2 regions of the Bacillus spongiae genome follow, and region 1 is predicted to be linked to the other one. Evidence: a T-box and tRNA genes for the amino acid it is inferred to sense, from the RefSeq annotation. Region 1 holds a T-box; the other holds one or more tRNA genes.
The links. The T-box of region 1 lies ahead of WAK64_RS12880 (alanine--tRNA ligase). A T-box ahead of a tRNA ligase gene usually reads a tRNA of that ligase, here a tRNA-Ala.

Region 1 (16,709 bases):
CTTCCCGATCTCCATTTCCTCGAAGATAAAGAATCCGGTGTTTTAGCTGAAATAGACGTTCCAGCACTTGCTGCGGCATCGGTCCTGAGACAATATCTCCCCCAATTACAATTAAATCAACCTCACTTTTTTCGATCTCACCTAAGACGGCATTTAAGGCAGGCAAGTTTCCATGAATATCGTAAAGGGCGGCAATATTCATTTCATTCATCTCCTTTTCCCTATTATGTACTTTCAAATAAATGTTCGCCTAGTAATCTAGTTAGCTCTCTGTTTAGATTCATAATATGAGGAAGATGACCTAGATAGCCTCTTTACAATAAAATAATTATATTAATGAGTACAGTGAACATTGAGGTAAGAGATTGCGATGAAGTATCCTTTGGGTTTGACGATGTTCAATAATGTACAGTTCTAAGGGCAGTTTCCCCTATTGGTCGTTTTCAATAAATTTCTTGAGATTAAACATCAAGAGCAGTTCTATGTTACCAACCATTAACCCTCTCTCTTGTCCACTTCTTCATAAACTTCTACATTCTTAACTTCAATCGATGAGTTGTTTTTCACCTTCTAATACAAAAGATTATCAGTAATGTTATGATTCTTTATTCGTTCCATTCATTATTTTATCTTGCCATTTTTGGTAAACGTAAATAATTAACGCTAAAATCATCATGATGATAAAAATACCGAAATGCCCCATTCCTTTTAATTCATAAATACCAAAAGAAATTAATATTTTGAGTCCGATAAAGGCATAAGCTGCATCCGTAATCGCATTTGTGAGTATATAAACAAAAAAAGATTTATCAAACGTAAACCGAAAAATCCAAATCGTTCCTGGAATAAATACACCATAGGTTAACGGAAAACTCGTAATATGTCCCCATGGCACAATAACTTCATCTACAACCCACCAATTAAATACATAACCCATTTCAAAGACCATCGTAACAAGAAGCGACGCAAAAATCGCTACAGGCATAAAGCGTTTTATTGATCGTTGATTCAAGAAAAACAATGTTAACCATGGGAGAATCAGCATGAGCCATAAGACCAACTGAGCGATTGAAATCACCTTCTAAACATTTTATTTTATATAAACTAGTATGCCTAGCCAAGTGAAACTCTATTCTATACTCCATCGATAGATTTTTATTCCTCGCTCAAATAGTTTTGTGAAGCAGTACGAATTCCCCATATCTAAATTAAAAATAGATATACCCTTTTTAGGTGTTCAAATGATGTATTGGTTTTAACACCTACATTATGTTTGTTTCCCTATTACTCTATAATCTAACTCTTGCAATTTTAATAAAAACTATAATATAGGTTTTCTGTCCAAGCTAAATGAAAATAAAAACATACATTATATTAATTCCCGCAAAGGAGGTGAATTCATATTGTCTTTTTGTGTTCGTTTGAAGGAACCAATTAACGCAGAAGTAGACGTGCAAGAGTTTATTCAAGTTTGCGTTTTTTCAACTGTTGATCTAGATAGAGAAACAAAAGTATTAGTAGCTTTAGGAAACCGTGACCAAGTTGAAGATATAGATTTTGTATTTGCTGATGGAACATCAATTGATTTTAACGAAGTGGGTGTTCATATTTTTGAACCTGCTATTTTAAACACTTGTGCTAACATCATCGGAACGTTTAAAAAAACAGGAGAGTATTTATTTAATGTAGCATTACTTGATCAAAATAATAATGATCTACTAGATTTTGAAGTTGCAGTAGTGAAAGTATTTGAATAGGCAATAAAAATAGGGTTGTATCTATTTGATACAACCCTACCTTTCTAATGAGTCATCAATTATCAATTCACCAATCAAATTTAATTAGTCATGTCTTTATAAATCTTACATACCATTTTCTAATCGTCTAGAGAACCCTGCTCATTTATAATTAGAAATTTTCTATTTATAACTTCAATCACCTAGACTACCTAAGCTATTTAACAAGTGTAATCCTTTAAAAAGAATTCATTGTTCACGCTATAATTGGTGAAAAAAACGACTATCATATTTCGACGTCGCTATTCGTTTTTATCCAACCAAACGCAAATCCAATGGATTTTTTAATCTCATCCAGACTGGACCTTGCCTTCTCCCAGGTTGGTTTATTGGATTACAATAAATGATATTCATAGTAGGGTTCCTCTTGCTGTATTTCATCAAACCATTTTGTCCCTTTATATTGAAAGCCAACTTTCTCTAATATGTTTAGTGATGCTAGATTTCGTGGATCTGCAGATGCTGTAATAACCGAAACACGACCATCTTTTCTTGCCATGTTTAAGCAAGCAATGACAGCTTCTGTAGCAAACCCTTTTCCCCACGTCGATTGACTAAAATGAAAAATTAACTCAATTTTTTCCATTGATTTTGTGATATTAAAACCTGCGGCCCCAATAATCATGCTAGACGCTTTCTCTTGAACAGCATAAACAGATAAGTCATTTGTCTGATGTATCTCTCTATATATCTTTATTATTTGAGGGAATTTTTCATGTTTCGTTGCTCCATCACAAAATTTCATGACGTCTTCGTTTCCCCAAAACGTTTTCATTGCTTCTGCATGTGATTCATCAAATACACCTAAATATAAGCGCTCTGTTTCATAAACGATTTCCATCACTACACCTACCATCTATTATTACTCGATTCATTTGTTCCAATGTCCTTATCTTTTTTTAAAGCCTTAAAAAATAGTAGAAGATCCTTTAGCTTATTTTATTATAACAATATTCGGAAAAAATACGTGATTTTTTCTCAAAATTAGTTGTTTACCTATGTTTAAATATGGCATGTAAAATATAACATCCATTGGTAATCAATATCCCTTCCCTTTTAACCTAAAGAACCTCTTTTCAAAGATAAAAAAGCTGTTCCTCACTCTGGAGAAAAGTCACTTACAATCTACTAGTAATCTGTAAGAGACTCCCCATTATTTTATTATTACAGTCGAATACGGTGATTCTCACTCATTTAAACATAGTAATTATTTTTCTTCATACGCAAGTATATCTCCAGGCTGGCAATTTAATATTTCACATAAAGATTCTAAAGTAGAAAATCGAACCGCTTTTGCCTTATTATTTTTTAGAATAGATAGGTTGGCCATCGTAATGCCGAGTCTTTCTGAGAGCTCTGTAGAACTCATCTTTCTCTTTGCCATTACGACGTCAAGATTCACAACAATCGGCATCTTCACTCTTCCTTTACTATATGGTTTTGTCGTTTTCTTCCTTTATATTTATAGCTACTTCTAATAATTGAGCTAAAACCAAGCATAACAGTCCTATCGTCACACAAATGAAAATAACAATTAGTAGTGGTCCTGCCAACAGAACATCTTTGAAAAAATTAACGGAAAGCTTTAAGTAACTTACACACCCTATAAAAATGACTATTTCGCTAAAAGAACTTACTGCGATTACTTTTAGTGCCTTTACATTTTCATTAGAGAAAGGCTTTCTTTTTACGACTAAACCAGCTATTTTTCTTAGTTTAAATAATGATAAAACATAAGGGGCAGCACATAAATAGATACAAATTGTAACGATCCATACTAAATTTTGATCTAATAATTGATACTGACTTTTAAAAAAAGCAGTAAGGATTAACGGTGTTCCTAATAGAAGCATAAGTGTTATCAATATCCCCATAACTAGCGTGAAATTTAATATATATGGAATGCTTCTTTTGTTCATAGAAAAACCTCTTTTCATATATTTTCTTATAATATACTCTCATATTTATCGTTAATCAATAAAAAATTATCAATTAACAATTATTACTATTATTAATAACATAATTTTGGTTTTTCTAGTATGCGACTCTAGCGTCCCTTTATATACGATGACCTTTATTCAGAAGGACAAATTAGTCCTTCTATAAAATAGATTAATCGTCTGCTTTGTAATCTACTGTTTTATAACTACAATACTTCCCTCTCACCATTAAAATACATAAAGTTCCTAAGGGATCCTCTTTATATTCCATTTACTTGATTTAGAAATTTCCAACTCCAGAATGCAAGTTATTCTTATTTCATAGTTATCCTCAAGAAAAATACATTTGTAGGAATTGCCGATACCAGCGCATTATCTTTTTTATGGTTCATTCAGATTTATTTCAAATAAAGTGTTTAATTTCAAAGAAATACGAACAATACAAGTGAATGGGGTAACAAAGTATAGTTTTAGTTTTTATTTAATAATTGGAAACTTATAACATACAAGTTTAAATTGAAGATTTTTTAAAATATGTTGTTTCGTAAAACTTTTTTTAAAAATATTTCGTTAAACTAACTGAGGTGAATATATTGCGGACGGATGAGGAACTAATTAAAGAAATACAATCTGGGGATCAAGCCTCTATGGAGGTTCTAGTCGAAAGACATTATAAAACCGTGTACGCATTTGTCTATCGAAGGGTTGGAGATAAACATACTGCTTACGACTTAACACAAGAGGTATTTATTAAAATGATGAAAGCTCTTCCTTCGTTTTCATTTAAAGCTACCTTTCCTACATGGCTACTAACGATAGCTGTTAACCATTGTCGAGACTATTTTCGATCAAAGGCTTATCAGCAGTTCACTCAAACAGATGAGTATGAAGAACGATTGAATGTTAATAGAAAGGAAGATGTATATGCTACGTTTGAAAAAAATGAAAAACGACAACAAATGAAAGAGCTTATTTACGAACTACCAGATTACCAAAGTGAAGCCATCATCTTAAAATATTATCATGATTTAAAAATAAGTGAGATCGCTAAGGTCACAAATACAAATGCTTCAACCGTAAAATCACGACTGAAACAAGGGTTAGCCAAACTAAAAAAGACGCTAGAAGGGAGTATTTCGTTTGAGGGATAAACAAGATATATATAAAGTGGATGAAGAGCTTGAGAACTTCCCATTATTACAAGATTTTTCAGTAGAATTTCCAAGTGATGAAGAAATGTTCCATACGATTGAAGAACTAAGACAATACGTACCTCAACAGCAGGAAAACACAAGTATAAATCAGCTATCTAGACTCATCAAATTATCAGCATCTGAGCTATTCCATATTGAAAAATCCTTTTGGTCGGCAAATTTAGTCTTTTTTGTCATTGGATTACTTCTAGCTATAACGAATAATAGCAACCCATACTTTACAATCATGTTACTCTCACCAGTCCCATTTTTAATAGGATTGCTTCAAATCTTTAAAGGTAGAGACGAAAACGTGCTCGAATTGGAATTAACCTTTAAATACACTGCTCAACAACAAATGCTAGCGAAAATGGTTGTTATTGGGGTCTATAATTTCATATTAAACATTATCCTTATTACTTTGTTAAGTCTATTTGGAGAAGGGCAGCTAATTGTTTCGAAAATGTTACTATACTGGATCATCCCATTTTCATTAGTAGCATCAATTGGATTGTGGGTGACACAAAAAGTAAAAGGTCCCATTGCCGTCCCATCACTCGTCATTAGTTGGACTGCTTTCACCTTTATATATATGATGAATGAGGGAGCCATATCTTATTTTGAAACAAAGCCATTTATTTTTTATGTCATTACCTTTGTACTATCAATATTATTCTTCATTCAGCAAGTCAAAAAAATGAAAAATAGTCGTTTTATTGATATTTCACAGCTATAGACTTTTATAAGCCTTGGTGGTTGTTTTCCCCCTTTGAGAAGCAAGTCAATAGGGATGTATATCCTTCGTGTTTACTCAAAATTAATCAATAACCTTTCATCACAAGCATTCTTCTTATCGCATAGTAGTTTTAAACATGCATCTGATGAAGATTATCTTGAATCTCACTTCACCTTGTTAGATGAAGTGAATCATTTAGCTTATTATCCTTCTGAAATTATGGTGGGGCATTGTTTTCCTTCCAAACTAGGCAATCGTTTGTTGCCAAAACAGAAAGAATTATTTTGACTTTATTAAAGAAACAAAAAACACACCCTATCTAGCATTAGGGTGTGTTTTTCTATATGGGAAGCGATTGTAACAAGTTTTCTTTTATTTATAATGTTAATCTTCTACTAACGGATTGAAGCCTTTAATCAACAGATAAATAGCCAGAACTAACTCAAATATTGCTGTTGGTGCATTCATGATAAAATAAAGGGGTGTTATTATTTCAATTACATCAAACATCAATAAAAACGTAGCTATAAGAGTAAACGTACAGCCAATTATCCCCCATACTGAAAGCCAGTGAGGAAATAATTTTATCCGAAAAGAGCAATAGTATAAGATTAAACCACCTAAACTCCAAGGAAGTATCATTCCGATATGATTCAACCCATCTCTATACGCTCTAAGCAATTCTCCTATTGTTTCGTAATAGGATGGACTCGGTTGGCCTTCGATAACAAAACGTTCACTTATGAATAAAAGTAATAACAGTGAAACGATTCCAACAAAAAGAAAGGCTGCTCCAATAATTCTAAACCCGAAATACCCAAGGGCCAATTTAGCATTATATTTCTTAATGATTGGATATACTATAACCGCGATACACACATATACAGTCGCCATCATAAATTGAAAAAATACAGCCATCAATACTTGGTTTTTAATTAAAGCTAATGTTCCAAGATATTCCGGTCGTTCTAAAGCTGGAACTGATGATAGAATGCCAGATACTAATCCAAAGATTAATAATATTCCAAATGTAGTAGCTGTTTTCCTGTTGGAAGCCAACATTCCATCCTCCTCATAGTATTGTATTTATATATATTCCCTTTTCTATAAACTTCCTTCTCTTTACGTCCTATCAATCATTTATACAGGTATTATATATGGTCTACTCTGAGGAATTATTCCTATTTCTCTTATACAAGTTACTTAAATCTCTGAAACTTCGTTCTTACTCGGTATGCTGTCACCTGCCCCGAGTACTAATAGCTCAAATATTCTTTGTCTAATTGTATTTGCAATGTTCATTTTAGCATTTGAAAAGTTAAAGAAGTATTAAGTAGCCTTATTTAATAAAGTATTAAAAAACGATTGTCAATTCCAACGACATTTACTCGAAAAAAAATAACAGAGATTGTATACAAAAATCACTATGAATATTCATTGTAGCTTTTTTAATGATAGGATCCTTTGATTACTGCTTCCTCTAAAGCGAAGTGAAATGTCTCTTTCCTCCAATAAAAAAGGCCCATCAACTAATACATCACAATGGCTTAGTAACTCCAAAACATGTGTATTTTCACTGCTAATAAGCTCCTCATATGTGTATCCTGAATAGATCCATATATTTTTCTTCTTTGCCTTTAATGTTTTTGCAAGCTTCTTAACTTCTCTAGCTTGGAGAAATGGTTCGCCTCCAGATAACGTAACATTAGAAAGCGGGTTTAATAATACCTCCGCACAAATATCATTAACGGACATTTCAATTCCATTGTGAATATCCCAACTTTTAGGATTATGGCAACCTAAGCAGTGGTGTGGACAACCAGCAAAGAAGATGACTGTTCTTAAGCCTTCACCGTCTACGACAGAGTCATGATAAATATTCATAACTTTCATTGGTGCCTCACTCTATTCTTTTCTTCCTGTTTTTTTGCAGAGTTCCACTTCGACATGTCCCCAACCAAGTAGCCTGTAATTCTGCGAATCCTAGAAATATCTCCTTCCTCCGTAGTATGACAGACAGGACATTCCTGATTGATAATTCCTGAGTAGCTGCAATTCTTACAATAATCCACCGGATGATTAATTGACCCGTAGCCAATATGATTAGCATGCATCGCCTTTACTAACTGGTCGATAGCTGAAAGATTATTAACCAAATTACCGTCACTCTCAATATAAGTGATATGACCAGCATTACATAATTCATGAAAAGGACCTTCTTTTCTAATTTTATCTATTGCTTTAATAGGGTAATAAACAGGAATATGGAATGAATTTGTATAGAAAGGTCGATTAGTCACACCCTTTATTTCACCGAATTCTAATTGATCATGTTTTGTGAATTTTCCAGATAACCCTTCGGCGGGTGTCGCTATTAACGAAAAATTAAGCTGATATTCTTCTGTTGCAAGATCTGCTTTTTCTCGTAGAAACTGTACAATTTTATACCCAAGTGTCCACGCTTTCTCACTTTCACCATGGTGAAAACCCATTAAGGCCATCAATGCTTCAGCTAAGCCTATAAAGCCGATAGACAGTGTACCTTGCTTTAGGACCGTTTCCAAACTATCCCTACCTTGTAATTCCTCGCTCCCCTTCCAAATTCCTTGAGAGTATAAAAATGAAAAGTCTTTAGCTTTTTTCGTACATTGATGTAAATAACGTTCATATAGTTGCTGAATGACTAGATCACAATAAGATTCAAGCAGGGCAAAGAATTGTTTTTCATTGTTGCTCTTAAGAGCAATTTTCACAAGATTAATGCTAGTAAAAGACAGATTTCCTCTCTCGATACTATTCTCTTCCCCATGTAAATTTGACATGACTCTTGTTCTACAGCCCATATAAGAAACCTCGCTCTTTGGTGTACCATCATAATATTGAATATTAAAAGGGGCATCAATAAAGCTAAAATTAGGATAAAGGCGCATGGCTGTTGTTTTTAGTGCTAATTGATACATATCATAGTTCGGATCACCTTCTTCGAAATTTACTCCTTTTTTAGTTTTAAATATTTGAATGGGAAAAATGGGGGTCTCTCCTTTCCCAAGTCCGCTTTGAGTAGCTAAAAGAATATTTTTAATAATCATTCTGCCTTCTTTCGAAGTATCAGTTCCATAATTAATGGATATAAAAGGAACTTGTGAACCTCCACGAGAATGCATTGAATTACTGTTATGTATAAACGCTTCACAGCTCTGATACACCTCGTCCTCTGTTTCTTTCCACGCAATCCGCTCTTTTTCTGCCTTCTTATAAAAAGTTTGATATCCATTAAGCCTTTGAAGGTGATTTTCAAATGTTCGCCTTACGTAAGGTGCTAAATCAAAATCGAACATTGGTAATGCTTGTCCGCCATGTTGCATATTTTGATTTGCTTGTAAAATGATAGATGCTAATGCAAGAGCGCTTTTTATACCATGAGGCGGACGAATGTAACCATGACCAGTATTAAACCCATTGGCTAGAAGCTTAGCGAGTGGGATTTGACAGCAGGTGGTCGTTCCCATAGGCATAAAATCCATATCATGAATATGAATAAAGTTATCTTTAATGGCATTTTTTACTGAATCACTCAATAGTTTTGTGACCGCATAGTATTTTGACGATTCGGTTCCAAATTTATTCATTTGCCCCATGGGAGAACGTCCATCCATATTTGCATTTTCATTCAATAGTTCACTAGACGTTGTATTCGAAATCTCATCAAATGTTTTTAACAGCTCTTTTGTTCTCTCATTATCTACCAACATAATATTAATCCCTGCCTTCAAATAATTTTCTACTTAAAAAACAAACAAATCTCCATCTTCTATAGAGAGACAGAAAGGTTGCAGCAATATAACCCCATATACTACCATCAAAACTATAGAAAAAAACAAAATAAGGCGAATTTCCTTACTAATACGATATGACTATTCAATCCCTTCAAGAGAATGATGACTGTTGATTCTTAAATAGTTTGTCTTTATTATCATTTTTGGTATCCGTTTTTTTCTATCAACAATTCCTTTAAATTTTCGACTTACCCCTCATTCACCTAAACACTACATATGCCTATATAGTTAATTTTATAACACAATATATTGTGTTATTAACTTTATTTTATTGAACTTACCCCTGTTTGCCAACCCTATTTAACAGATGCCACAGTTTCGTCACAACTGAAAAATAGAGTAGAAACCAACATTGAGTTGCTTCAGGAGATGCTGAATTTGAATCTATGGTGAATACGTAAGTTCACCGACATGAAAAGCAGCCTGGGCTTTAAATCACTTAGCTGCTATTACCATATACTAGCTGGGATAATCCCAGATGCCACAATTACGAACCTCTTGTCGTAGTTCGCGATACTTGGTTACTCCAAAGTGAAATTGGCAATAAATCGTGGGTTTTAAAGTGAAGCAAACATCAACGCGCTTTTCAAAGCACATCCTCCTGATTATTTTACAGGTAAACAGGAATGTGGAATGGAGGCTGGGGAGAATTATAATTTGGCTAAAGTCAGAGGATGCGAAGCAACCGAATTGCCAAAGCTGATAGTAGAATCGACAAACTTATACCGTATAAAATATAGTAAAATTAAATTGACGGAGCAATTTGAGTGTGATAGCATTGGTTTAACTTAAAACGAAAAGCTATGATGAGAAATAGTAGGTATTAGGGATTTTACAGAGAGAAGATGGTTGGTGCGAATCTTTATTGATCTAATAGTGAAGCAGTCTCGGAGCTGTGAACCGAACAGAGGAATCTTAGTAGGCTTCAACGGAGTTCCACCGTTATTCAGGAAACAATACCGGAGATATCCCGTATTGATAGAGTGCAGAGAAATCTGAAATTAGGTGGTAACACGGACATCATAGTTCGCCCTAAGTTGACAAGAAATATGTCAGCTTAGGGCTTTTTTGTTTTATTTCTTCTAGATTGAATATTTGCAAAATAATTTTCTGAGAAGAAATAATAATTGAAATGGAGGTATTGAGCATAGTGAAAATGACACCAGATGAGTTAAGAAAATCATATATTGATTTTATGAAAGGAATAGGGGCTAGCCAAGTGCCCTCTTCTAGCTTGTTACCAGAAAATGATCCCTCAACGTTGTTTACAGGAAGTGGAATGCAACCTATGGTTCCATATTTATTGGGGGAAAAGCATCCGATAGGTAATGAGATTGCTAATATTCAGAAGTGTTTAAGGACAGTGGATATTGATGAAGTAGGAGATACGTCGCATCTGACATTTTTTGAAATGATAGGTCGATGGGAGTTTAAAGCAAATGAAAATAATTATAAGAAAAAGCAAATCGATGCCATTTGGAATTGGCATATTATCGAATTAGGAATTGATCCCAGCAGGCTGTATATTAGTGCTTTTATAGGAAGTGATGATTTGAATATACAGAAAGATACGGAAGCCATTCAAATCTGGTCAGAAAAATTTAAATCAGTTGGAATAGAACCTATCATTGAAGATGACCCTTATCAATATGGGACATCTAGAGGTGGAAAAATATTCTTATACGATGAAAAAGAAAATTGGTGGAGTCGTTCCGGAAGTCCATTGGATATGCCTGTTGGTGAACCGGGTGGGCCTGATAGTGAAATGTTCTATGATCTTGAACCAGGCGGTGATTCACTGGATCATCCTGCTTCTGAAAGCGAGAGGTTTTTAGAAATTGGGAACAACGTATTTATGTGTTACAAAAAAGAAGAAACAGGATTTGTAAAGATGCAAAATCCCAATATTGATTATGGAGGCGGATTAGAAAGGGTTGCAACAGCCCTAAATGGTGACAAGGATATTTATAATACGGCTTTCTTCCTTAATCCCAAGAAAAAATTGATGGAGTTAAGTGGTAAACAATATACAGACGATTTAAAGTCGTTTAGAATCATACTTGATCATGTGAGAGCGGCTACTTTTCTAATTAATGATGGTGCGCAGCCAGCTAATAGTGATGCAGGGTATATAACCAGAAGGTTATTAAGAAGGGCTATTCGTGCAGGTAAAAAAATAGGTATACAAGGAAATTTTGTCGGTAAGTTGTCTGAAGTTTATATAGATGAAGCAACAGCTTATGAAGATTTGATTGGAAATAAAAAGAAAGTTATCGAAATAGTAAATAAAGAAGAAAATCTTTTCTATAGAACTTTACAGCAAGGAGAATTTGAAATACAAAAACATCTTAAGAATAAGGGGAAAGTTACAGGTGCAGATGCCTTTTATTTTTACGAAACATATGGGTTTCCCTTGGAGTTGACGGAAGAGTTTCTAACTGAAAGCGGATATAGCATGGAGGACAAGGCGTCTTATATAGAGGCGGCAAAAAAACATGCTGAAAAGAGCAGAACTGCTTCTGCGGGTAAATTTAAAGGTGGATTAGCTGAACATTCAACAGAAACAACAGCGCTGCACACGGTATCTCATTTATTACTTGCTGGTTTAAGGGAAGTTTTAGGTGATCATGTTCATCAACAAGGAAGTAATATTACTTCAGAACGTTTACGGTTTGACTTCAACCATGATGAAAAACTTACTCCAGAGCAAATAGCTGAGGTGGAAAAGTATGTGAATGATGCGATTTCATCAAAAGCAGTTACCTATATTTCAGAGATGCTTAAAATGGAAGCGAAAGAAAGTAATGTTGAAGGGAATTTTTGGGATAAATATCCGAATATCGTTAAGGTGTATACAATACAAGATAACGAAGGGAAAGTTTGGAGTCGAGAAGTATGTGGAGGACCTCATGTAGAAGATACAACAAACTTAGGAAAGTTCAGTATTAAAAAAGAACAATCTTCTGCTGCTGGAGTTAGAAGGATTAAAGGAGTAATTAATTAACATTTCCAAAACGCGGACCAATAGCTGATGCTGTAGGGTTTCCATTTATAAATGTCAATGCTAGCTTGCTAACGAATACTTATCTCCGCCGAGCAATCTATTCAATCAGATACATTTACTGATTCTTCTATAGTCTTCAATCGATGCTTGACTGTTTTGAAATTGTTAGTCATTATTATGAAAAAACTCCCCTTACAGTAACAGATTGCATTATTTCACCTGTCTACTGTATGGGGAGGATATCACATTAAGAAATACGGTCTTAATGATGTAACAATCACCGGTTTCCCTATGTTGGAAGTTTTCACAATAATCTAGGCTCTTTTTTTATAACAAAAGCCTAATTTCTCGGTTAAAAAACCTAGAGAAACTAAGCTATTTATTTTAAAAATCCTTATGACGCTACCCCCATTAAATCCAAATTGATGCAGTCATCTCATAATCGTAATAAAAATAAAACAAATAAAAAATAACCCAGAAACACATTTAGTCGTGTTTTCTCGGTTATTCATCGTTTACATATAATTAGGTATAAAAACAAAGAACTATGACCATTTCTTCAATATGTTCTATAAAGGTATCCATCATTTCTTTCTCACATAATATAACTCAGTAATTCATCCAATGAATGGATCTCGTCATATGGTTTTATATCAGATTCATTGTTGATCATACAAGGGTTGAACCATATCCCCTTTATATTTACATTTTGACAACCATCAATATCCCTTTCTATGTCATCTCCAACGAATAATGTGGCATCCGGTTCTACTTTAAGTTTGTTTAATACTAATTCAAAAATACGTTTGTCAGGTTTACTAAATCCTACTTCTTCAGAAATAATGACTGTATCAAAACAACTATTTAAATTCGTGTTATTAATTTTCGCTCTCTGTCTCTGAGTTGCGCCATTTGTTACAATAGCGACTTTAACATGCTTTTTTATAATATTTATGATATTAATAGTGTTTTGGTTGATAGAAAAACAATAAGGGAAATGTTGATTCCAAAAATCTTGAATATCATGACGTGGCATTCTATATTTTGGTGAAAATTCATCAAATAATGATTCCAAAACATTTATTTTATCACTTTGGCCATACCTTCTTTGGTCATATTCTTTGAATTTTTGCAGCATCTCTTTTTTTCTTGAATGGTTAACCTCCTCATAGCACTTGTCTAAAATCATTAAAAACATTTTTTCTACGGCTTTATCTCTATTAAGTAATGTATCGTCTAAATCAAATATCATTGCCTGATAATCTCTCATGTCAATACACGGCCTTTCTCACTTCATAGTATTAATCCTCAGTTGGACAGTCAGATGGTATTGTTGCATAACTAGTTAGATTAACAGGCACAAACTGATTTCATAATCTAGTGGGTTATATTAATTAATCTTCTGTTAATGTAATCCCCATAATATGGTCAGTATAAATAGCAAAACTTTCACAGTCCATCTCCATATCAGGGTTAGCAAATGGAATTATTTTTACATTGTTTAACACAATCATTCCTTTTAAATTTAATACGCTCCCTTCTTGCATCATCTTAAATATCGTGTCCTCTGATTTTAATATCGCTTTGTCTAATAAAGGGACCGTATTAATGTCAGGCTCCTCCGTGTTGATTCTTTCTGCAATTATATATGAGTTTGAGGTGGCGATTTTAATTTTTCTTTTTTGCTCACTTTCTTTTTGCAATTCATCCAATACTGCCTGAAGGATAACAATATCTAGTTTTTTCATATCATGTACATTATTTAGTTCATGTCCAGTAATTTCGTGCATAGTATTTCCTCCTTATCTGATTGTCCTTACTTTTTATCAAAAAATATAAAAGGAACGTTTTTAAATTTTCAATAAATTTAAAGAGAACCTTTGTAGGGCCATCGATTTTTTTAAATTCCTATATGTAGCAATCATGCAAATAAGGCTTATTAATGCTGCCTAGGCTAGTGACAAATATTTAATCATCTTCTGAATAATTCGTTTATTTAAGAACGCATACGATAATTGTTTTAAGTATAAGACTTCGATTCCTTTACGCATTGAATTACAAGCTTAAAATATAATTTGTTCATAAGTCTAAAGAAGCCATTTTAAAATCTTCAAAATGGCTCATTTTCTTAAAGGTTAAACAAAAAAATTAGATCAATCTATATCTATCTTTGATATTCACAAGCGTATTTGAAATACTATATTGATTATTTCACTTTTAGCCAATCTTCAAAAACTGAATCATCACTTAAATCAAAGTACTGCTTCATGAACCTGATAAACTCTTCAGAATTTATCTCTTTATATTGATAGAAATCATAGTAGGTACTCAAGAAGTTTTCAGCCCCTTTTAACCCACCTCTTTCTTCAAATAACCCCCACAAAAATACAGTAGGTTTTCTGTAAAAATAGTAGCCTTCTTTTTCTTTTTCGTACTCGTGCATAGGTAGATTTACTGGTTTTGAATCTATTTCTATCTCTTTGAACACGTCACCATAAGGCTCTTCCTCTTTATTTCGTGCATAATAAAATAAATCTGTTGCAAATGTAGTAAAACCTTCATCTAACCATGCATCGTGGTATGAGTCATTGCTAATTACTCCATAAAACCACTGATGAGCAAGTTCATGAACAACTGTCTTTTTTAATGGCTCTGGATCTAACTGTAAAATACCATTGATGACGGAGTGTGCAGTAACAATCCCAGGATACTCCATGCCGATTCCATCTAAAACAATATCTATTTGATCATGTGGATACATGCCAATGTTTTCTTCAAAATAAGTGATGGCATCTGCAGCGATATCCGTTACTTCTTGGTGCAATTCCGAATCTACTTTAAACCCTAGAACATTAATAGTAATGTGTCCAACCTTTTTCTCTATAATAGTAGGATCTTTAAGAATCCCTACAAAGAACGCATTAACATTACTAGCTTGTACACTACCCTTGGTTGCACTTGGATAGGAGTCATTTGGACTCGTAGTGGCCACTGTGAATCCTTCAGGTATCTCATACGTAAAATTAAAATCACTATAGGACGTATGGAACGATTCCACTCCAAATCTATAGTCTTCTTTATTCCAACCACCATCCCTATAAGTAGCCAGCATCGGGTAAAATTGGGCTAAGTGGTAATTTGCTTTGCTTTTTGTATACCTTAATCCCTTTTCAGGTTGGGTAAAGTTATATTTAACCCTTACATTGATTTCCCCATCCGCTTCTAAGGGACTCTTTAAAGGAACCGTCAATGCATCTTTTTCTAGTTCATACTCTACTTTTTCTCCATTAATTACAACCTCATCAATTAATAAAGTTCCTGGTTTATACTGAGAACCAGAATATTCAGTCTCTTCAGTAAAGACATTTGGAATTAAATAAAAAACCAACTCATTCCAAGTATCGTTAGAAGTATTCTTAATATCTAGCTTTGTATCTAATTCAAAATCTCCCTCACTACTCATCTTTAGATTAATATCATATGCCGTATCGTGTCCGGCAGGAACACTCTTTGGAGAAAACGAATCTTTATCTATTGATACAGCAGACTTCTCTTTGCTTGTATCCAAATCACACCCAGTAAGTACATAGATTGTCATTAGCATCAAGCAGAATTGAAAATACCGATTCTTGAACACACTTGCCACCTCAACTTTTATTCTATAAAGTTATTTTATTTAACATTAAAGGTTGTGAGATCCGAGTATGAATTTTATCCTAAATAAATTATAGATAATGATTACATTACTATACCAAGTCGGCAGTATTAATCATCTGCACATAAATACTTTCTCCTAGAAATCATAACCACCTTTCTTTTCCGGCTAACCTTTATACATATATTACACGAAATTTCATAATATTGTAATAAAATAAATAAAATTATCCAACTCAGTGAATATATACATATTAAATGTCTTGAAAATTTAATAATAGATTAATATGATAGTTTGTGACCTCCTTCCAATTGAGGAAAAACAAATACATGTCTTGTGAATTAATCATAGTGACGAGGTTTATAAGTCTCTATTTCTACTTCATTAGCCACTACATCATGGCCTGTTGAATAGGATAGACTTAATGATTTACTTCCTCATATTTTTCGATTATGTAGACAAACTGACCCTCTCTGTACTCCCCCATTAATAAATTATTAAATGTTTCATTGCGTTTATATATCTGATGTTACACTACCATTAGAAATG
Region 2 (16,709 bases), on a different contig from region 1:
TGCACCTGGTTATTACCATTATTTCGTTGATGCAAGTAACGGCGATATTTTAAACAGCTACAACAAGGTACACAGCCTGCATCCTTCACTCGAAGATGCAGATCATAATAGTTTTACTAACACAGCGGCGGCAAGTGGGAATGAAGGTCCGGTTAACCCTAGCATTGTTCCAGACCCTGCAGAGCCAGTTTCCTCGAGAGGAATGGATATTTTCGGGAAACTTCACACCTTCCCTTCAGTAATGGATCCTGTAACAGGCGAGCGATATTTATTTGATGGAACTAGAGCCGATGGTATCCATACATTTAATGCTGAACGTATGGACACGAACTTCTTCCTGTTTTTATCAGCCTTTTTCGGATATACAGGAGCTGAAGTAACAAGCTCATCCAGCTTCTTCCACGATCCAGCTGCAGTATCCGCCCATGTCAATGCAGGAAAGGTATACGATTATTACAGTGACGTATTTAATCGTAATTCATTAGATGATAACGGCATGAAGCTTGTTTCATCTGTCCATATTGGATCAAAATGGAATAACGCAGCGTGGAATGGTAGACAAATGCTATATGGAGATGGGGATGGAAATCGGATGATTTCCCTATCAGGTTCATTAGATGTTATCGGCCACGAAATGACTCATGGCGTTATCACTAATACAGCAAACCTTGTTTACCAAAATGAATCAGGTGCGATTAATGAGTCTATAGCTGATATTTTGGGAGCCTTTATCGAGGACAAAACGGGAGATGACCTTTGGTTACTAGGTGAAGACATTTGGACACCTAATACACCAGGCGACGGACTTCGTTCAATGAGCGACCCAGCATCAGTATACATTGGTGGATATACCGATTCAGGCTACTACCCTGACCATTACGATGATCGTTATTTAGGACCACTAGATAACGGTGGCGTTCACATCAATAGTAGTATTAATAATAAGGTTGCATACCTTATTACAGAAGGCGGAACACATTACGATGTATCCGTTCAAGGGATTGGGAAAGAGAAAGCAGAACAAATCTTCTACCGTGCGCTTACCCTTTATTTAACGGCTTCTTCTGACTTTAGCCATATGCGTCAGGCAGCCATTCAATCTGCAAGTGACTTATACGGGGAAGGGTCTCCAGAAGTACAATCTGTAATGGATGCTTATGATTCTGTAGGAGTTCAATAAAATAGGGTTAATTATACAACAAATCTACTAAAAAATTATTCTACTTGCCACTCATTGATTGGATAAACGAATAATTTTCGCGCTCGGAATTTTATTCCGAGCGCTTTTATTTATGTTCTCATTGTCTAAAGTTAAGAATATATGGACAGTTAAATATATTAAAGACACGACAGTAATCACCTTTAGTTAGGCTCTTTTCGTAAAGATTGGGGCTTTATTGCAAAGGAAATAAAAGGTTTGCAATGACTGTTTATAAGAAAAGAAGCATCCCCAAGGATACTTTCGTTGGCTAGTTACAAAGACCGATTGGTAAACTATTTTCACACTTATTCCCTTTGAAATTATTATCGTCGTCATCAAAAATATCTAGGTTACCATTAAAGAACGCACGGTTAAAGAAAACATTATTCTCATTTGAATTTGAAGATATAGTGATCCCATCAAAATCATTATCATTAGCCTGGTTTCTAATAATGTTATTATTACTGGAATCATCCTCTAACAAAATACCATTGTTATTTCCAATTACTTCATTACCTTCAACCAAATTCCTATCAGAATTGTCTAATTCAATCCCGTTCATTGAATTATCACTGCAACTATTCCCTTTTACCTTATTACTATTTGAATCAGCAATATTAATTCCGGTAGCATTACTATTACAATGATTACCATTCACCATATTACCATCTGAGTTGGAAATGCTTATCCCGCCTAAAATATAATCTTGAATAATAAACCCCTTGACAAGCACGCCAGAAGCAGTGCTAGAAATAATTATCCCACTATTCAACATATCCATTCCATCTAGCAAAGGCTTCTCTTTCCCCACCCCGATTAGCTTAATATTTCTTGTATCTATCGTTACAGTTTCAACATAAGGTTCACCTTTTTCCTTAACTAGTATAATGTCACCAACTTCAGCCATGCTAACTGCATCGTCAATATTCTCTACTTCATCTGGCACAACGATTGTTTTTTCATTAAAGATGAAGACACCGATTATCGTGAGAAACCCTAATAATAGAAACGTGACGAATACAATGCCCATCAACAAAACACCTTTTCTTGTTACTGCATCCATTTCCTCACCTCAATCCTGAAGGTAATGCTCTTACAGTTTATGAAGGAACTGATCATTATATGAGTCTAAGAGAATGACGAAAATTCTCATGGCAAAAGAAGAAATTTTCCCTATTAGGATTTACTTATCGAACATTCTTCTAGCCTACTTTTAAAATAGGAATATAAGAAAAACAATAATGGTTTATTACTCGACAGTTTTTCAAAAAACATTTGATATATCCAATTTGTATCACACTTAAACACAACTAAACTGAAAAGGACAAGTTAATTTTCCTCTAGGACTTCCTGAGAAACACAAAATCAGGAAAACAATGAGAGTAAAAAGCGATACGTTTCAATTACGAATACATAAATAGCCAATTGACCTGTCATAGTTTAAAACAAATAGGCATATGTTCTATGAGGAGGTGGCAGAAGTGGATAAGTATAAATCAATTTGCTGTCTATGTTTAGGTGGTTTTATTTTAATGGCTGCCATAGTAATAGGCTTAAACATTAGTGCTTCAAGCGTAATAGATGGAATTGCTAGAAGTCCAGAAAATGAAGAATTACTTATAGAAAATTTTATATTTTTAAGCGTTTTACCAGCCTTAATTTTCTTTTTCATTGCATTAATCGCTATAATCATTTGTATTATTAAAAAAAGCAAATAAATGAAAATGGCTCCTTTCGATGAGAAAGGAGACATTTTCATTTATGTTCTTAATACCTTCCAAGTGATTCATCAACTTTTTCTTGCTTCCATTTCACATTCATTTCGGCAACCATACATAATTGTTATTATTTTCTGTAGGTGGTGGGATCGATGGAGGCCCGCTACTGTTTATCAATGAGCCGGGTGGAAGCGGATATTCCTCCTGCAACCATACAATAAAGTTGCGGTAATCATCGACATTCATTGTGTCTATATAATCGTCCTACTCTCTCGCATTAATTTATACCCCTAGTCATCGAAACACTGCGTCATAGTTCGCGAGTGGCCTTTCGCTCTCCCTTCTGCTTTCTTTGCATTCTAATATTTTGCGTAAAAAAACGCAACGATTTGACCGGCTTTGTTTAATAATTTTCCCTTTTGGCATAAAAAATACGCCTCATTCCCATTGGAATTAAAGACGTATAACTTGACCGCTTTGCTCAAGTTTTCGGGGCGCTTCACTATTTCGATCAATCTGTCGTTACCGCAAAACATTCCGACCCAATGATTGCAGCGTTAATGGCGTATAGAAGACGAATGAGATTAGTAGTTAGAACGCACATTTACCCTCTTTGTACAAGCAGTCTTAGCGCTTCTTTCATATATTTTAGTAAGGCCAAGTATGAAGGGAGGTTTACAATATGGTATTACGGATTGTACCTACTATGTTTCCAACGGTTCAGGATGCGATTAATGCTTCAAGCCCGGGGGATAGTATACAGATTCTCGCTGGAAAGTTCGATGGGTTTGAGGTAGACGTGGAAAATTTAAAAATATTTGGATGTGGGATTGGTCGGACGATTATTGCGGGTGCTCCAGCGCAGGGAACCAGTGACGGTGTGGTAGTGAGTGCAGACCGAACGACATTACAAGGATTTACGGTGCAAGGATTTAGTGATAGTGGCGTTATCATAGTATCAACTAATAATGTTCTTAAAAAAATTGAAGTTAAGTTTAATACTTCAAGGGGAATTTTTGAGCTTTCGGGTGCTAATCTAATTATTAACTGCATTGCTTCCAATAATAGTTTAGGAATGGATATAATGGGGACTCCTGCTTCTTGCCTTATTAACTGCATTAGTACTCAAAATGCAGTTAATGGTTATTTTATGTTTACAGGTAATTTAATTAACAGTAGTGCAAGTGAAAATAATAATGGTGCTGGTATTTTTGTTGGTTCTCCATCTACAATTTTAGGTAATGAGGTTCTTAAAAACAACGGGCCGGGAATAGAGATAACCAGTATATTAATTAATATAATTGATAATAAAGTGTGTAATAATGAGAGAAGTGGAATTGAATTAGATGCGATTAGTGAGAACGTCATAGATTCCAATCTTGTACGGAACAACGGCACTGAAGATACAGACGCAGGTATCCTCGTTAATTCAGGCGCAACTGACAACACCATCCGCTTCAACAAAGCGAGAAATAACTTCGAATTTGACATCGAAGCAATACCACCTGCCGATATAGCTAACACCTTCGATGGCAACAAATGCGGAAATAGTGACCCGCCTGGACTGTGTACCTAAACGAACACTAGGCGTGTCAACACGACGCGCCCTTTTTGTGCACTCCATTTGGTCTAAAATTTCTATAGTCTACACTTCTATTCGGCAATAAACAAGTCAAGATAGCATTAATATTAAGGTAGTAATAGGGAGCCTTGTTAAATTAACACCCTAATACAAAAAGCCCAATAAACAATTCTGATGTTTAACGGAGCTAATAAATACTTTTCGAATTCCTTGTAAGCAAATAACCCATAGTAATAAATGAGATGTGATTTTTTGTGAACGTCTCTAAAAAGCAAAAAACGACGCGGTACCTCATATAGCCGAAAAACCGCGTCGTTAGAAAACTATTATTATGTTGGGGGTTAAAGAATATCCAATAAAATAGGTTATGAATTTAATATCTAAACAAGGTATTCCATACATCAGATACTTTCCCATGAAAAATTCGTTCTTTTATTATACCGAAATGATAAAACTAAGTTAGCACTCCGTAAATTTTGTTTTTGTTTAAAATCAAGAAAATTTTCAAATATGACTTTTACTGATTCTTTTTTAATGGTCTTTTCTGCTTTTCTTTTATTGGGTTGTCGCTTGAATACTTTCTTTTTTTCATCAAAGAAATCTAAAGACAAAAAAACACCCCATTCATTCTATGATTTAGAATAAACGGAGTGTTTCCGTCAAAACTTGATTGAAACTAAACAGCAAACTCGTTTTGACATAGTATTGTATAAACGCTGTTAAATTAAGGTATGGAGCATAGCGGGATCGAACCGCTGACCTCTACACTGCCAGTGTAGCGCTCTCCCAGCTGAGCTAATGCCCCGTAATAAAATATTGAAAAGTCACCCGCTAAGCGAACGACTGCTTATCAACTCTTATTTGCTAGATTTATTATAACTGATAGACCCTCAACACTTCAATAAAAAGTTGCATAACACAGTAGTAATCAAGCAAACAAACCCCCTCGGAAACTCGATCACCAGAAAATCTATTTCATATTTTATCGCTTCTGTTACGACCTGTTAGTGAAGATATCATAGATTAAAAGAAGAATTATTCATATAACGAATTCATACTTGATGCAAAAATGAAGCAGGCTTGGCTAATCACTATCATGCTTTTAGAATTTTATAAATAATAGCCTACTTTCTTTCACATAGACTAGCGTTGACTCAATAAAAGAAGATCAAAACGATTACAGCATTATTGCACCTATGGAGATACAATCGATAATAGCTACACGTATTCCCCCCCCTTCGACCACTCTAGAAAATCTATGTAAAGCACTAGTGAGTAAACCATAAATTATCTATATCCCAAATAGCTTATTAGTCTCTACAATACAGAAAAGGGGTTACTCTTTTCGTGCTCTATAAGGCTATCAACTTGAATTTCATTCTCGTAAATTTCATCTGTATTATTCTCTATCTTCAAATAAAATTTCGTTGACTTCCCCTGTAAATCTAAAGCTCTCATACTAGTCCACCGTAGCATAACAACCAACAAGAAATAAAAAAGCTTTTTGGAAATTTACTAATTATCTAGAGACATTAACATTCGTTAATATATAGGGTTCCATAATCGCTTCCTCATTACATCCCATTTCCGTAAATAAGGAGCTCCTATTCCAATTATCTTATGTTCTGGAGACGTGTTGTAATTGTGTTTATCAGCCATTTTTTAGTTTAGTTACAATTAAATACATTAATTTTTCGTCACACTACTCCAAATCAACAGTTGAAATTGTTTTGAAAGAAGGCCGCAACGCTTTCCACATTAAATCATTTTTAGTTAAGGATACCTGCTTCAACATTTAGAACTTCTTTATAAATGAAAGCGATTTGATCACTATGCCCATTTTTTTAATATGCTGTAACATTTAGATTATTCTTCCGTCTATTTCTTTAAAGGAAAACCTTTTCAACATGACAGGAGGAGAAGAAATGAAAAAATGGTTACTATATAGTAGTATGATTGTTTTGTTATCCATAGCGTCCTACTGGATCTTTTCTGTTTCCCAGAAGCCTTCCTTAAAAGCGGTTTTGGAAAACAATACAGAGGAAACCATCGTTTCATCCAATAAAGTGTGGGAGTTAGATTTTTCAACCAAAATGGATGAAGAGACCGTGACAAATGACAACATTTATGTAAAAAATGAGCGTGGTGAGGTGATACCTGTTTCACTAGCATTAAGTGAGGATAAGAAGCATGTCAAGGTGTCACCTCCTAAAGATGGTTACGACCCCGACGCCGCTTACACTTTACATGTTACCGATAATATACAATCGCTAACAGGAGAGAAGATACGTGAGGGGACAGAGATTACGTTTAAAGTCATTCCAGAGCTTCCGACATTTAGTTCAAAAGAAGAATTAAATCAATATTTTCTGACTGTATTAAAGCAAAAAGAAAAGAATTCTTTCTTTCCATCAATAGAAGAGGAAACTTTGGAATTTTCTAATGCCGATAAAGCGGAAGATTCTAGTAATGGCTATTCTGAAACAAATAATCAAGTGGAAGGTGTTGATGAAGCAGACACTGTAAAAACAGATGGAAATTATATTTATCAGTTAACGAACAGATCGTTAGTCATAACAGACACAAGTGATCCATCAAACCTTTCGATTGCCTCGACAATAGCATTTGACGATACTACTTCTCCTAGAGAGTTATTTTTGTATGATGAGACACTTATAATTATCGGAGAAAGTTGGAATTTAAAAAATAACAAAGCAATTGATCGTTCCATTCCAGTTGACTATCCACCGTTTCACGGTTCGATGAATGCTTATATATATGATGTTTCTGACCAATCGAACCCCGAGCTGATTCGCGAGATTGGCTTAGAAGGGAATTATGTAACGGCGAGAAAGGTTGATTCTTACGTTTATTTAGTCGCGAATCATTATCCTAATTATAGAACATTAGAATACGATAAAGATAACGACCTTAGGCCACAATTCTATGATTCCGTACAAGGAAAGAAGATGACACCCATTAATTATGATGAGATTAAATTCTTACCTGAATCATATGAAGCGAATTACACCATCCTAACAGCGATTGATGTCACAAGCCCTAAGACAGAGGTATTTATTGAAGCTTATTTAGGAGGTGGTCAACAGATTTATATGTCTCAAGAAAATTTATATATTGCTGCTTCGAAGTATGCAAAGAAGACTGAAATAGACAAACAATGGCCATCACCTAACACCGAAATTTATAAGTTTTCTGTCAATAAAACAAACATTGATTTTGTCAGTTTGGCTGAAGTGAATGGAACTATTTTAAATCAATTTAGTATGGATGAGCATGATGGGTATTTTCGAGTTGCTACAACGAAGCATTCTTCCACAGGGGTGTTCGATGATGAACAATCTACCAATAATCTCTATATATTAAATGAAAATATGAAGCATGTTGGAGCTGTGGAAGATTTAGCGAAAGGGGAACGAATTTACTCAGTCCGTTTTATGGGGAAAAAGGCGTATGTCGTCACGTTTAAGCAAGTGGACCCACTTTTTGTAATAGATGTTGCGGAACCGACTGCACCTGAAGTGTTAGGAGAGTTAAAAATTCCTGGTTTCAGTACGTACTTACACCCCTATGATGAAAAACATATCATTGGATTTGGACATGATACAACCCTTATCTATGACGAAAAAAACCCTTCAGTGGAACCAAGAGTTCAAACAGGTGGAATGAAGATCTCCTTATTTGACATTACAAATTTCGAAAATCCGAAAGAAATAGCCACTGAAATTATTGGGGATACCGGCACATATTCAAATTTGCTTTATGACCATAAAGCTCTTCTTCATCACAAAGAGAAGGACCTATTCGCATTTCCGATTTCAGTCTATCTTAATAAAGAGGTAACGTCCATTGAGGAAGGGTTGGACTTTAAAGGAGCACTCGTCTATGAAATTTCTCCTGAGAAGGGAATTACACAAAAAGCAAGCCTATCGTTAATTGGGCAACAATTAGATGGGAAATCTGAGAAAGACTATGGGGGATATAGGGAAAACGAAATTCAACGGTTACTTTATATTCAAAATGATCTGTATGCCCTTTCAAACCGCCAAATCGGTGTGTATGATCTTACAACATGGAAAGAAAAAGATTTATTAACAATTAAATAATATAGAAGGACCAATTCTTTTGGAATTGGTTCTTTTCCTATTTCAATTTAGTTATGGAATCCTTCAGCTTCGTCCATAATGGAAAATGAATGGAGGAAGGAAACCGTATGCTTCAGTTTTATCATCAATTTTCTCGTTGGCCGATGGTTATTCGTGTTTTATTAATGGCATTGGGTGTTATCTTCTTATTTGGTTTTTCAATTCACCTCGTTGAGCCAGAGACGTTCCCCTCCATTATTGAAGGGGTTTGGTGGGCCATCATTACAGCTTCCACTGTTGGGTACGGAGATTTATATCCCGTTACCTTCACAGGGCGTGTACTTGCTGTACTTTTAATATTATTAGGTGCGGGATTTCTTAGTACGTATTTTGTTTCACTAGCGACTACAGCCGTGATGACTCAACACGCCCACCTAGCAGGAAAAGGAGCATTTAAATTGCAAAAACATATCGTCATCGTTGGGTGGAATGAACGAGCAAAAGAGTTAATTGAACAAATTTCAACCGTACGCAAGAATGGTGAAATTGTCCTAATAGATGAAACATTAAAACAAAACCCCTTTTCAAATCACCACATTCATTTTATTAAAGGAAAACCGTTTGAAGATGATGTGTTATTGAAAGCAAGTATACAAGAAGCAGATATCGCCATCATTACGGCAGATCAAAATCAGACAGAAGTTCACGCTGACATGGGGTCCGTTTTAACGTTACTAGCCATAAAGGGGTTAAACCCAGACCTTTATTGTGTTGCCGAAATCTTAACGGCTGAACAAGTCATTAACGCAAAACGGGCTGGTGCAAATGAAGTGATTCAATCAAATAAACAAACAAGTTATGTCATGATGAATAGTGTTGTTTCCCATGGAATGAGTTCGGCTATTTTAGCCATGCTTGACCAAGTGAAGGGAAGTAAAGTTCAATTGGTGCCTGCAAGAGAAGAATGGTTTGGGAAGACATTCCAACAACTTAGTGTCCATCTTCTTGAACAACATACGCTCCTGCTCGGTGTTAAGAGGGGGGAAGAAACAATTGTAAATCCCCCCTTACACGAAATTATTTCAGAAGGAAATGAACTATTTGTCCTTTGTGATTAATGTAAGAGAACACTCTCTACTTCTTTCACACATTGCTTCCCAGCCTCAATGTACTCTTCTGGGAAGCTCGCATCTTTATCTTGTGGTTCTGAAAACTGATTGATTATACCGGAAAATGTTCCAGCGTCAGCATAATCATCTAACCCTCTTTGATAAGTATGAGCTAGCAGAAATGGTTTACCAAATTTCACCGAAACACTACGTGAATCAAGTTGTCCATCAATGGCTTTAAAAGGAATACGTAAAAACTGATATCCCCCTTCTTTACCTAATTTATAATCAAAATATCCGTGATCATAATCCCAATTTCCTCCAATCGTATACCCTAGCGGCTCTAACTCTTGTTCCAATTTATAAAGTTGAAATGTCTGACCTTCTAGCCTTGAAGGAACTTCTATCATTTGTCTAACTCCTTCCCTTTTTCGTTTAGCATCTCCCTTTCAATCAATATCATGCACGATGACTTCTGCATTGCAAACTGGGTAGATTGGTCATTGGATGTATTCACACATAAAAAAGTGCGATTCTCTTATGAGAACCGCACTTTTCTTTTTATTTTAAGCGTTTTTCTAATTCTGCTTTCTTTTCTTCAAATCCAGGTTTACCAAGTAGAGCGAACATATTCACTTTATATGCTTCGACTCCAGGCTGGTCAAATGGATTCACTCCCAGTAAATACCCACTCATCGCACATGCTTTTTCGAAAAAGTATACAAGATAACCGAATGTATAAGCATTCATTTCTGGGATTTCAACAATTAAGTTTGGTACCCCTCCATCTGTGTGGGCAAGGAGTGTTCCTTCAAAGGCTTTATTGTTCACAAAATCAACGGTTTCACCCGCAAGATAATTTAAGCCATCAAGGTCACTCTCTGCTTCTTCAATCGTTAATTCATGCCTTGGTTTATCTACTTTAATTACCGTTTCAAATAAATCACGACGTCCTTCTTGAACGTATTGACCTAATGAGTGAAGGTCAGTAGAAAAATTAGCTGAAGAAGGGAAAATTCCTTTTTGATCTTTTCCTTCACTTTCTCCAAATAACTGCTTCCACCATTCTGAGAAATATTGCAAGCCTGGTTCATAATTAATCAGCATTTCAATTGTTTTCCCTTTGTTGTATAAAACGTTACGAACAGCTGCATACTGATACGCTAGGTTTTGCTCGAGCTCTGATTTACTAAATTCCTCGCGAGCGTCTTGTGCCCCTTTCATCATTGCCTCGATATCAACACCACTCACTGCAATTGGTAGTAACCCAACAGCAGTTAGGACTGAATAGCGTCCCCCTACGTCGTCGGGTACAACGAAGGTTTCAAAGCCCTCTTCCGTTGCAAGGGTTTTTAATGCACCTTTTGCTTTGTCCGTTGTTGCATAAATACGACCTTTTGCTTCTTGTTTTCCGTATTTTTCTTCAAGTAGCTTTCGGAATATCCTGAATGCAATTGCCGGCTCTGTTGTGGTTCCTGACTTTGAAATAACATTAATGGAAAAGTCTTTCCCTTCCAGTAAGTCCATTAAATCTTTCATGTATGTAGAGCTAATATTGTTTCCTACAAATAACACTTGAGGAGTATTACGCTTTTCGCCTGGTAATTCATTATAAAAGCTATGATTAAGCATTTCAATTGCCGCGCGAGCACCTAGATACGACCCGCCGATTCCAATTACTAAAAGAATGTCTGAATCCTTCTGTATTTTGGCTGAAGAAGTAAGGATTCTAGAGAATTCTTCCCTATCGTAATTTTCAGGTAGATCAATCCATCCTAAATAGTCATTTCCAGCACCTGTTTTTTCATGTAAGGAGTGGTGCGCAACTTTTACTGCATCTCTTAAATATGTCACTTCGTGTTCACCAAAGAATGGGAGAGCTTTTGAATAATCAAAACGAACATGTGTCATGTTAGATTCCTCCATATATCATTTTTTCTCTTTCACTTTATCGAAAGCGAACAAGATAATCAAGAAAGCCCTTCCTATGTAAGCGGATTCAGTATGAATTTTTTCTAACAAATTTTCATATTGGAACAGAATAGATCGCTATAGAAGAACTTTTTCTTTCCACTCGAAAAATTTTCCATAAAAAAAGGACCTTTGTAAAAAGGTCCGCTTTTTTTATAATGATGCACGCAAAATGGCTAAAACATCTTCCTTATTTAATGGATTAAAGTTTCCAAAATCACCATTTACAACGGTTTTCTCTGCCATTACGTCCAGCTGACTATCGTCAATATCATACTCAACAAGTCGTGTTGGGGCTCCGAGAGAGCTCCAGAATGTACGTAGCGCTTCAATTCCTTCTAAGCCAATTTCCTCATCCGTTTTCCCTTCAGGACTCACATTAAAAACTCGCTTGGCAAGCTGTGCAAATCGAGCTGGATTTACCTTTAGATTATGCTTCATCCAATTTGGGAATAAAATGGCTAGTCCACCTGCATGAGGGATGTCATACACAGCGGAAACAGCATGTTCAATATTATGTGTCGCCCAATCACCACGATAGCCCATTTGAAGCATACCGTTTAACGCAATGGTTCCGGAATACAAAATCGTTTCACGTAATGAAACATCTTCAAGGTTATCCATCAGTGAAGGACCTACCTCTATAACAGTTTGAAGAACAGATTCGCATAAACGATCTTGTAGAACAGTGTTCGTACTGTTATGGAAATATTGCTCTAATACATGAGCCATCATATCAACCATACCATAAATGGTATGATCCTTCGGTACAGTTACCGTATTTTTCGGCTCTAAAATAGAGAATTTCGGAAATACTAATGGACTTCCCCAACCATACTTTTCATTTGTTTCCCAATTTGTAATGACACTTCCAGCATTCATTTCTGAACCGGTAGCCGCAAGGGTAAGAACCGTTCCTAAAGGCAGTGCGTCTTGTGGAAGTGCTTTTTTAGTCACAAGATCCCAAGCATCTCCATCATATTTTGCACCTGCTGCTATCGCCTTCGTGCAGTCGATTACACTTCCCCCACCTACGGCTAACAGAAACTCAATCCCCTCGGACTTACAGATTTCTACACCTTTATGGACCGTTGTTAAACGAGGGTTCGGCTCGACACCAGATAGTTCAAAGATTTCCGCGTTTATTTCATTTAAATTTGAGATAACTCTATCATAAAGCCCACTCCGTTTAATGCTTCCGCCACCATACACAAGCAAAACCTTTTGCCCATATGAAGGAATTTCTGTTTTTAATTGCTCTAATTGGTTATCACCAAAAATTAGTTTCGTTGGATTATAAAATGTAAAGTTTTCCATTTTTTCGCCTCCCTAGCTTACATTATTGACTACTCTTATATCTTTTGCAAAAAATTTGCTCTTATGAGTGCAGTATAATTTCTACTTAGTTTCACACACTATTCATGAACCAATCTATAAGGAGGAATTCTAATGAGTGCTACTCAACGTATTGCACTGGTTCTAACAATTATAGGGGCGATTAACTGGGGTCTGATTGGTTTCTTTCAGTTTGATTTAGTGGCCTCTATATTCGGTGGACAAACAAGTGCGCTTTCCCGTATTATTTTCGGACTTGTCGGTATTGCCGGTCTTGTAAACCTTGGACTTTTATTTAAACCATCCGAGGAACTTGAACACGAACCAGAAACAAGACCTACTCGACCATAATGAGAACGACGTTTAGCAGTTAATCTGACTTAAGCAATATTAACAGTTAGCTGCAGACTATAAACAACAAAGGGTGGCATTTATCTGCCACCCTTTGCCTTAGTTACTACCCCATCAATTTTTTAATAATCTTCAACCCGTTCTTAGCGTTTGGATATCTAAAAGAAAAATCGAAAAGATTCGTTTGCTTTAACACACTTTTATAATGTGAAAAGGTTGAAAAGCTATTTTTTCCGTGATAATTCCCCATTCCACTTTCTCCAACCCCACCAAATGGTAAATAAGGTGTTGCTATATGCATCAATGTATCATTAATACAACCCCCACCATATGAAATAGTAGTGGTTATTCTTTTTTGAAGTTCCGCATCTTTTGTAAACAGGTATAAAGCAAGTGGTTTTGGTCGACCATTTACAAAATCAATTACTTCATCAATTGATTCATACTCTAGTATCGGTAAAACAGGACCAAAGATTTCCTCCTGCATGACAGGAGAGTCTAGTCGATCTGGACTAATCAGCGTAGGTTCAATTTTATGAAGGGTTTGATCAACATTCCCACCAAATAGTATTTTTCCATCCTTTAAATACGACTTCACTCGATTGAAATGTCGCTCATTTACGATTTTCCCATATGTTTCATTTTGAATTGGATTTACTCCGTAAAAACGATGAATGGCTTTTTGAAGCTCTAAAATAAAATCGTCTTTTATACTTTTATGAACATATAAATAGTCTGGTGCTATACATGTTTGTCCTACGTTTGTTAACTTTCCAAAAGCCACCCGTTTTGCAGCAAGCGATAAGTCTACATCATGATGGACAATACAAGGGCTTTTCCCCCCTAGTTCTAACGTTACAGGGGTTAAATGCTTTGATGCTGCTTCCATCACTATTTTCCCTACTGGAACACTGCCTGTAAAGAAGATATAATCAAACTTTTGTTCTAACAGCTGCTGGGTCTCTTCTACTCCACCCTCTACTACATGTAGAAAACCAGAATCAAAATGAGGATTGACTATTTTCACTAGTACCGCTGATAAATTTGGCGTTAATTCAGACGGTTTTAATATAACGGTATTACCCGCTGCAATGGCTCCTAGCATTGGTGAAACGGCTAATTGAAATGGATAATTCCATGGCGCGATAACAAGGGTTGTACCGTAAGGCTCTGGTACTTGGACACCTTTCGTTCCAAAATGTGTTAATGCTGTTTTCACCTTCTTTGGCTTAGCCCATTTTTTAAAATTCTTTAAAAGGTGTTTAATTTCATCCTTAATAATAGCAATTTCAGTCATATAAGCTTCTGTTTCAGATTTATTCAAATCTTTTTTTAGTGCTAATAAAATATCATTCTCATGCTCGTCAATTAATGTTTGAAGTTTCTTTAATGTCATTTCTCGTTCAATCAATGGGCGCGTTTTCCCTGTGGCAAAATAGGATTGTTGAAGTTGAAATAACCCTTCTATTGGCTGAGTAGCTACATCTTCTACCATTAATGGATTCATCTTTCCACTCCTTTTTTAGTCTCATAAAAAGAAACTACTTCTATAGATAGAAAATTATTGTACAATATTTTCGTTTAAATGTTTAAACCTTTAAATTAAATATACGTTGTTTTTTTTCATTCGTCAATATTAATACGTATGCACTCTCTAATACAATTACACTTAAAGGGTAAAAAAACCGAAAAAAAGACAAACTTTCTATTTGAAAGTTTGCCTATATAATGATTATACCCACCCTCTAAAGCGAGAAGCTTCAGCCATTTTCCGAGCACCAACCATATATGCAGCTAAGCGCATGTTTACTCTTCTGTTGCTCGCTGTTTCATATACATTGTTAAAGGCTTCGACAAGTTTAGCTTTCAACTTTTCATTTACTTCCTCTTCTGTCCAATAGTAGCCTTGGTTATTTTGTACCCATTCGAAGTAGGATACCGTCACGCCTCCTGCACTAGCAAGTACATCTGGGACAAGAAGGATTCCTCTATCAGAAAGAATTTTCGTCGCATCAAATGTAGTAGGGCCATTTGCCGCCTCCACAACGATAGGCGCTTTTATAAGGTGTGCATTGTCGGCAGTAATTTGGTTTGCCACTGCAGCTGGAACAAGAATATCACATTCAAGCTCTAGTAGCTCCTTGTTTGAAATCGTGTTGTCGAATAGGGTTGTTACCGTACCGAAGCTATCACGGCGGTCGAGTAAGTAATCAATATCTAAGCCGTTCGGATCGTATAGTCCCCCATGAGCATCCGAAATCGCTACGACCTTTGCTCCTGCATCATGCATAAATTTTGCTAAATAACTGCCCGCATTTCCAAACCCTTGAACAACGACACGGGCTCCTTTTATTTGAATTCCACGCTTTTTGGCTGCTTCTTCAATACAAATTGTAACTCCTTGCGCTGTCGCTTTTTCACGGCCTTGTGAACCGCCAAGTACGAGTGGCTTTCCTGTAATAAATCCGGGTGAATCATTCTCCCGTAAACGACTATACTCATCCATCATCCAGGCCATAATTTGTGAATTCGTGTAAACATCAGGAGCAGGAATGTCTTTCGTAGGACCAACAATCTGACTGATAGCGCGAACATATCCACGGCTTAGTCTTTCAATTTCATTCATTGACATCGTACGTGGGTCGCAAATGATACCACCCTTTCCTCCACCATAAGGAAGGTCAACAATACCACATTTTAAACTCATCCACATCGATAGGGCTTTCACTTCTTCTTCATCTACTTCTGGATGGAAGCGAACTCCTCCTTTTGTGGGGCCAACAGCATCATTATGCTGTGCGCGGTAACCAGTAAATACCTTTATTTCACCGTCATCCATTCTCACCGGAATACGAACCGTGAGCATACGAATTGGCTCTTTAAGAAGTTCATATACTTCTTCACCGTAGCCAAGTTTTGTTAATGCATCTTCTATAACATGTTGTGTAGAAGTGAACAGATTTAAATTTTCTCCCATTGCATTTCGCCTCTTTATAAGTGTGATCTAGAACGAAGATATTGTAACATATGCGTTATGAATTATCTCGCTTTATCAGTGTATAATAATCAATTTTTTCTACTTTTGTAAAACATTTTTAATTTTATTTATTGCCCAGTCAAGTTCTTCCTCTGAAATAATAAGTGGTGGAGCAAATCGAATGACTGTATCATGTGTTTCTTTACATAAAAGACCTGCTTCTTTCAACTGTTCACAATAAGGGCGAGCAGCTTCTGTTAATTCCACTCCAATGAATAACCCTCTACCACGTACCTCTTTAATAATAGGGTTATCAATTTCTCTCAGCTTACTCATAAAGTTTTCACCAAGACGGAGTGACC

Region 2: it has a tRNA-Ala gene. The T-box ahead of WAK64_RS12880 (alanine--tRNA ligase) is inferred to sense a tRNA for this amino acid. The anticodon was not compared.

The regions. Positions count from the first base shown of each region.
Region 1 is NZ_JBBAXC010000010.1:30,777-47,485, forward strand. Features, by position in the region: gene WAK64_RS12815 (metallophosphoesterase family protein) at 1-202, opposite strand, end outside; gene WAK64_RS12820 (hypothetical protein) at 596-1,060, opposite strand; gene WAK64_RS12825 (hypothetical protein) at 1,404-1,757, shown strand; gene WAK64_RS12830 (GNAT family N-acetyltransferase) at 2,131-2,637, opposite strand; gene WAK64_RS12835 (helix-turn-helix domain-containing protein) at 3,004-3,210, opposite strand; gene WAK64_RS12840 (DUF2975 domain-containing protein) at 3,227-3,715, opposite strand; gene WAK64_RS12845 (RNA polymerase sigma factor) at 4,330-4,887, shown strand; gene WAK64_RS12850 (hypothetical protein) at 4,877-5,665, shown strand; gene WAK64_RS12855 (hypothetical protein) at 5,699-5,953, shown strand; gene WAK64_RS12860 (DUF4386 domain-containing protein) at 6,050-6,727, opposite strand; gene nrdG (anaerobic ribonucleoside-triphosphate reductase activating protein) at 7,100-7,558, opposite strand; gene WAK64_RS12870 (anaerobic ribonucleoside triphosphate reductase) at 7,555-9,417, opposite strand; gene WAK64_RS12875 (hypothetical protein) at 10,159-10,293, shown strand; T-box leader at 10,296-10,539, shown strand; gene WAK64_RS12880 (alanine--tRNA ligase) at 10,652-12,505, shown strand; gene WAK64_RS12885 (HAD family hydrolase) at 13,101-13,775, opposite strand; gene WAK64_RS12890 (hypothetical protein) at 13,900-14,295, opposite strand; gene WAK64_RS12895 (M1 family metallopeptidase) at 14,712-16,142, opposite strand.
Region 2 is NZ_JBBAXC010000009.1:47,068-63,776, forward strand. Features, by position in the region: gene WAK64_RS11920 (M4 family metallopeptidase) at 1-1,180, shown strand, start outside; gene WAK64_RS11925 (right-handed parallel beta-helix repeat-containing protein) at 1,470-2,264, opposite strand; gene WAK64_RS11930 (hypothetical protein) at 2,683-2,919, shown strand; gene WAK64_RS11935 (right-handed parallel beta-helix repeat-containing protein) at 3,602-4,495, shown strand; tRNA gene WAK64_RS11940 (tRNA-Ala) at 5,234-5,306, opposite strand; gene WAK64_RS11945 (beta-propeller domain-containing protein) at 6,427-8,625, shown strand; gene WAK64_RS11950 (potassium channel family protein) at 8,733-9,722, shown strand; gene WAK64_RS11955 (YugN-like family protein) at 9,719-10,123, opposite strand; gene WAK64_RS11960 (glucose-6-phosphate isomerase) at 10,275-11,624, opposite strand; gene WAK64_RS11965 (iron-containing alcohol dehydrogenase) at 11,838-13,001, opposite strand; gene WAK64_RS11970 (DUF378 domain-containing protein) at 13,134-13,370, shown strand; gene WAK64_RS11975 (aldehyde dehydrogenase) at 13,477-14,877, opposite strand; gene WAK64_RS11980 (Glu/Leu/Phe/Val family dehydrogenase) at 15,103-16,347, opposite strand; gene WAK64_RS11985 (ornithine--oxo-acid transaminase) at 16,447-16,709, opposite strand, start outside.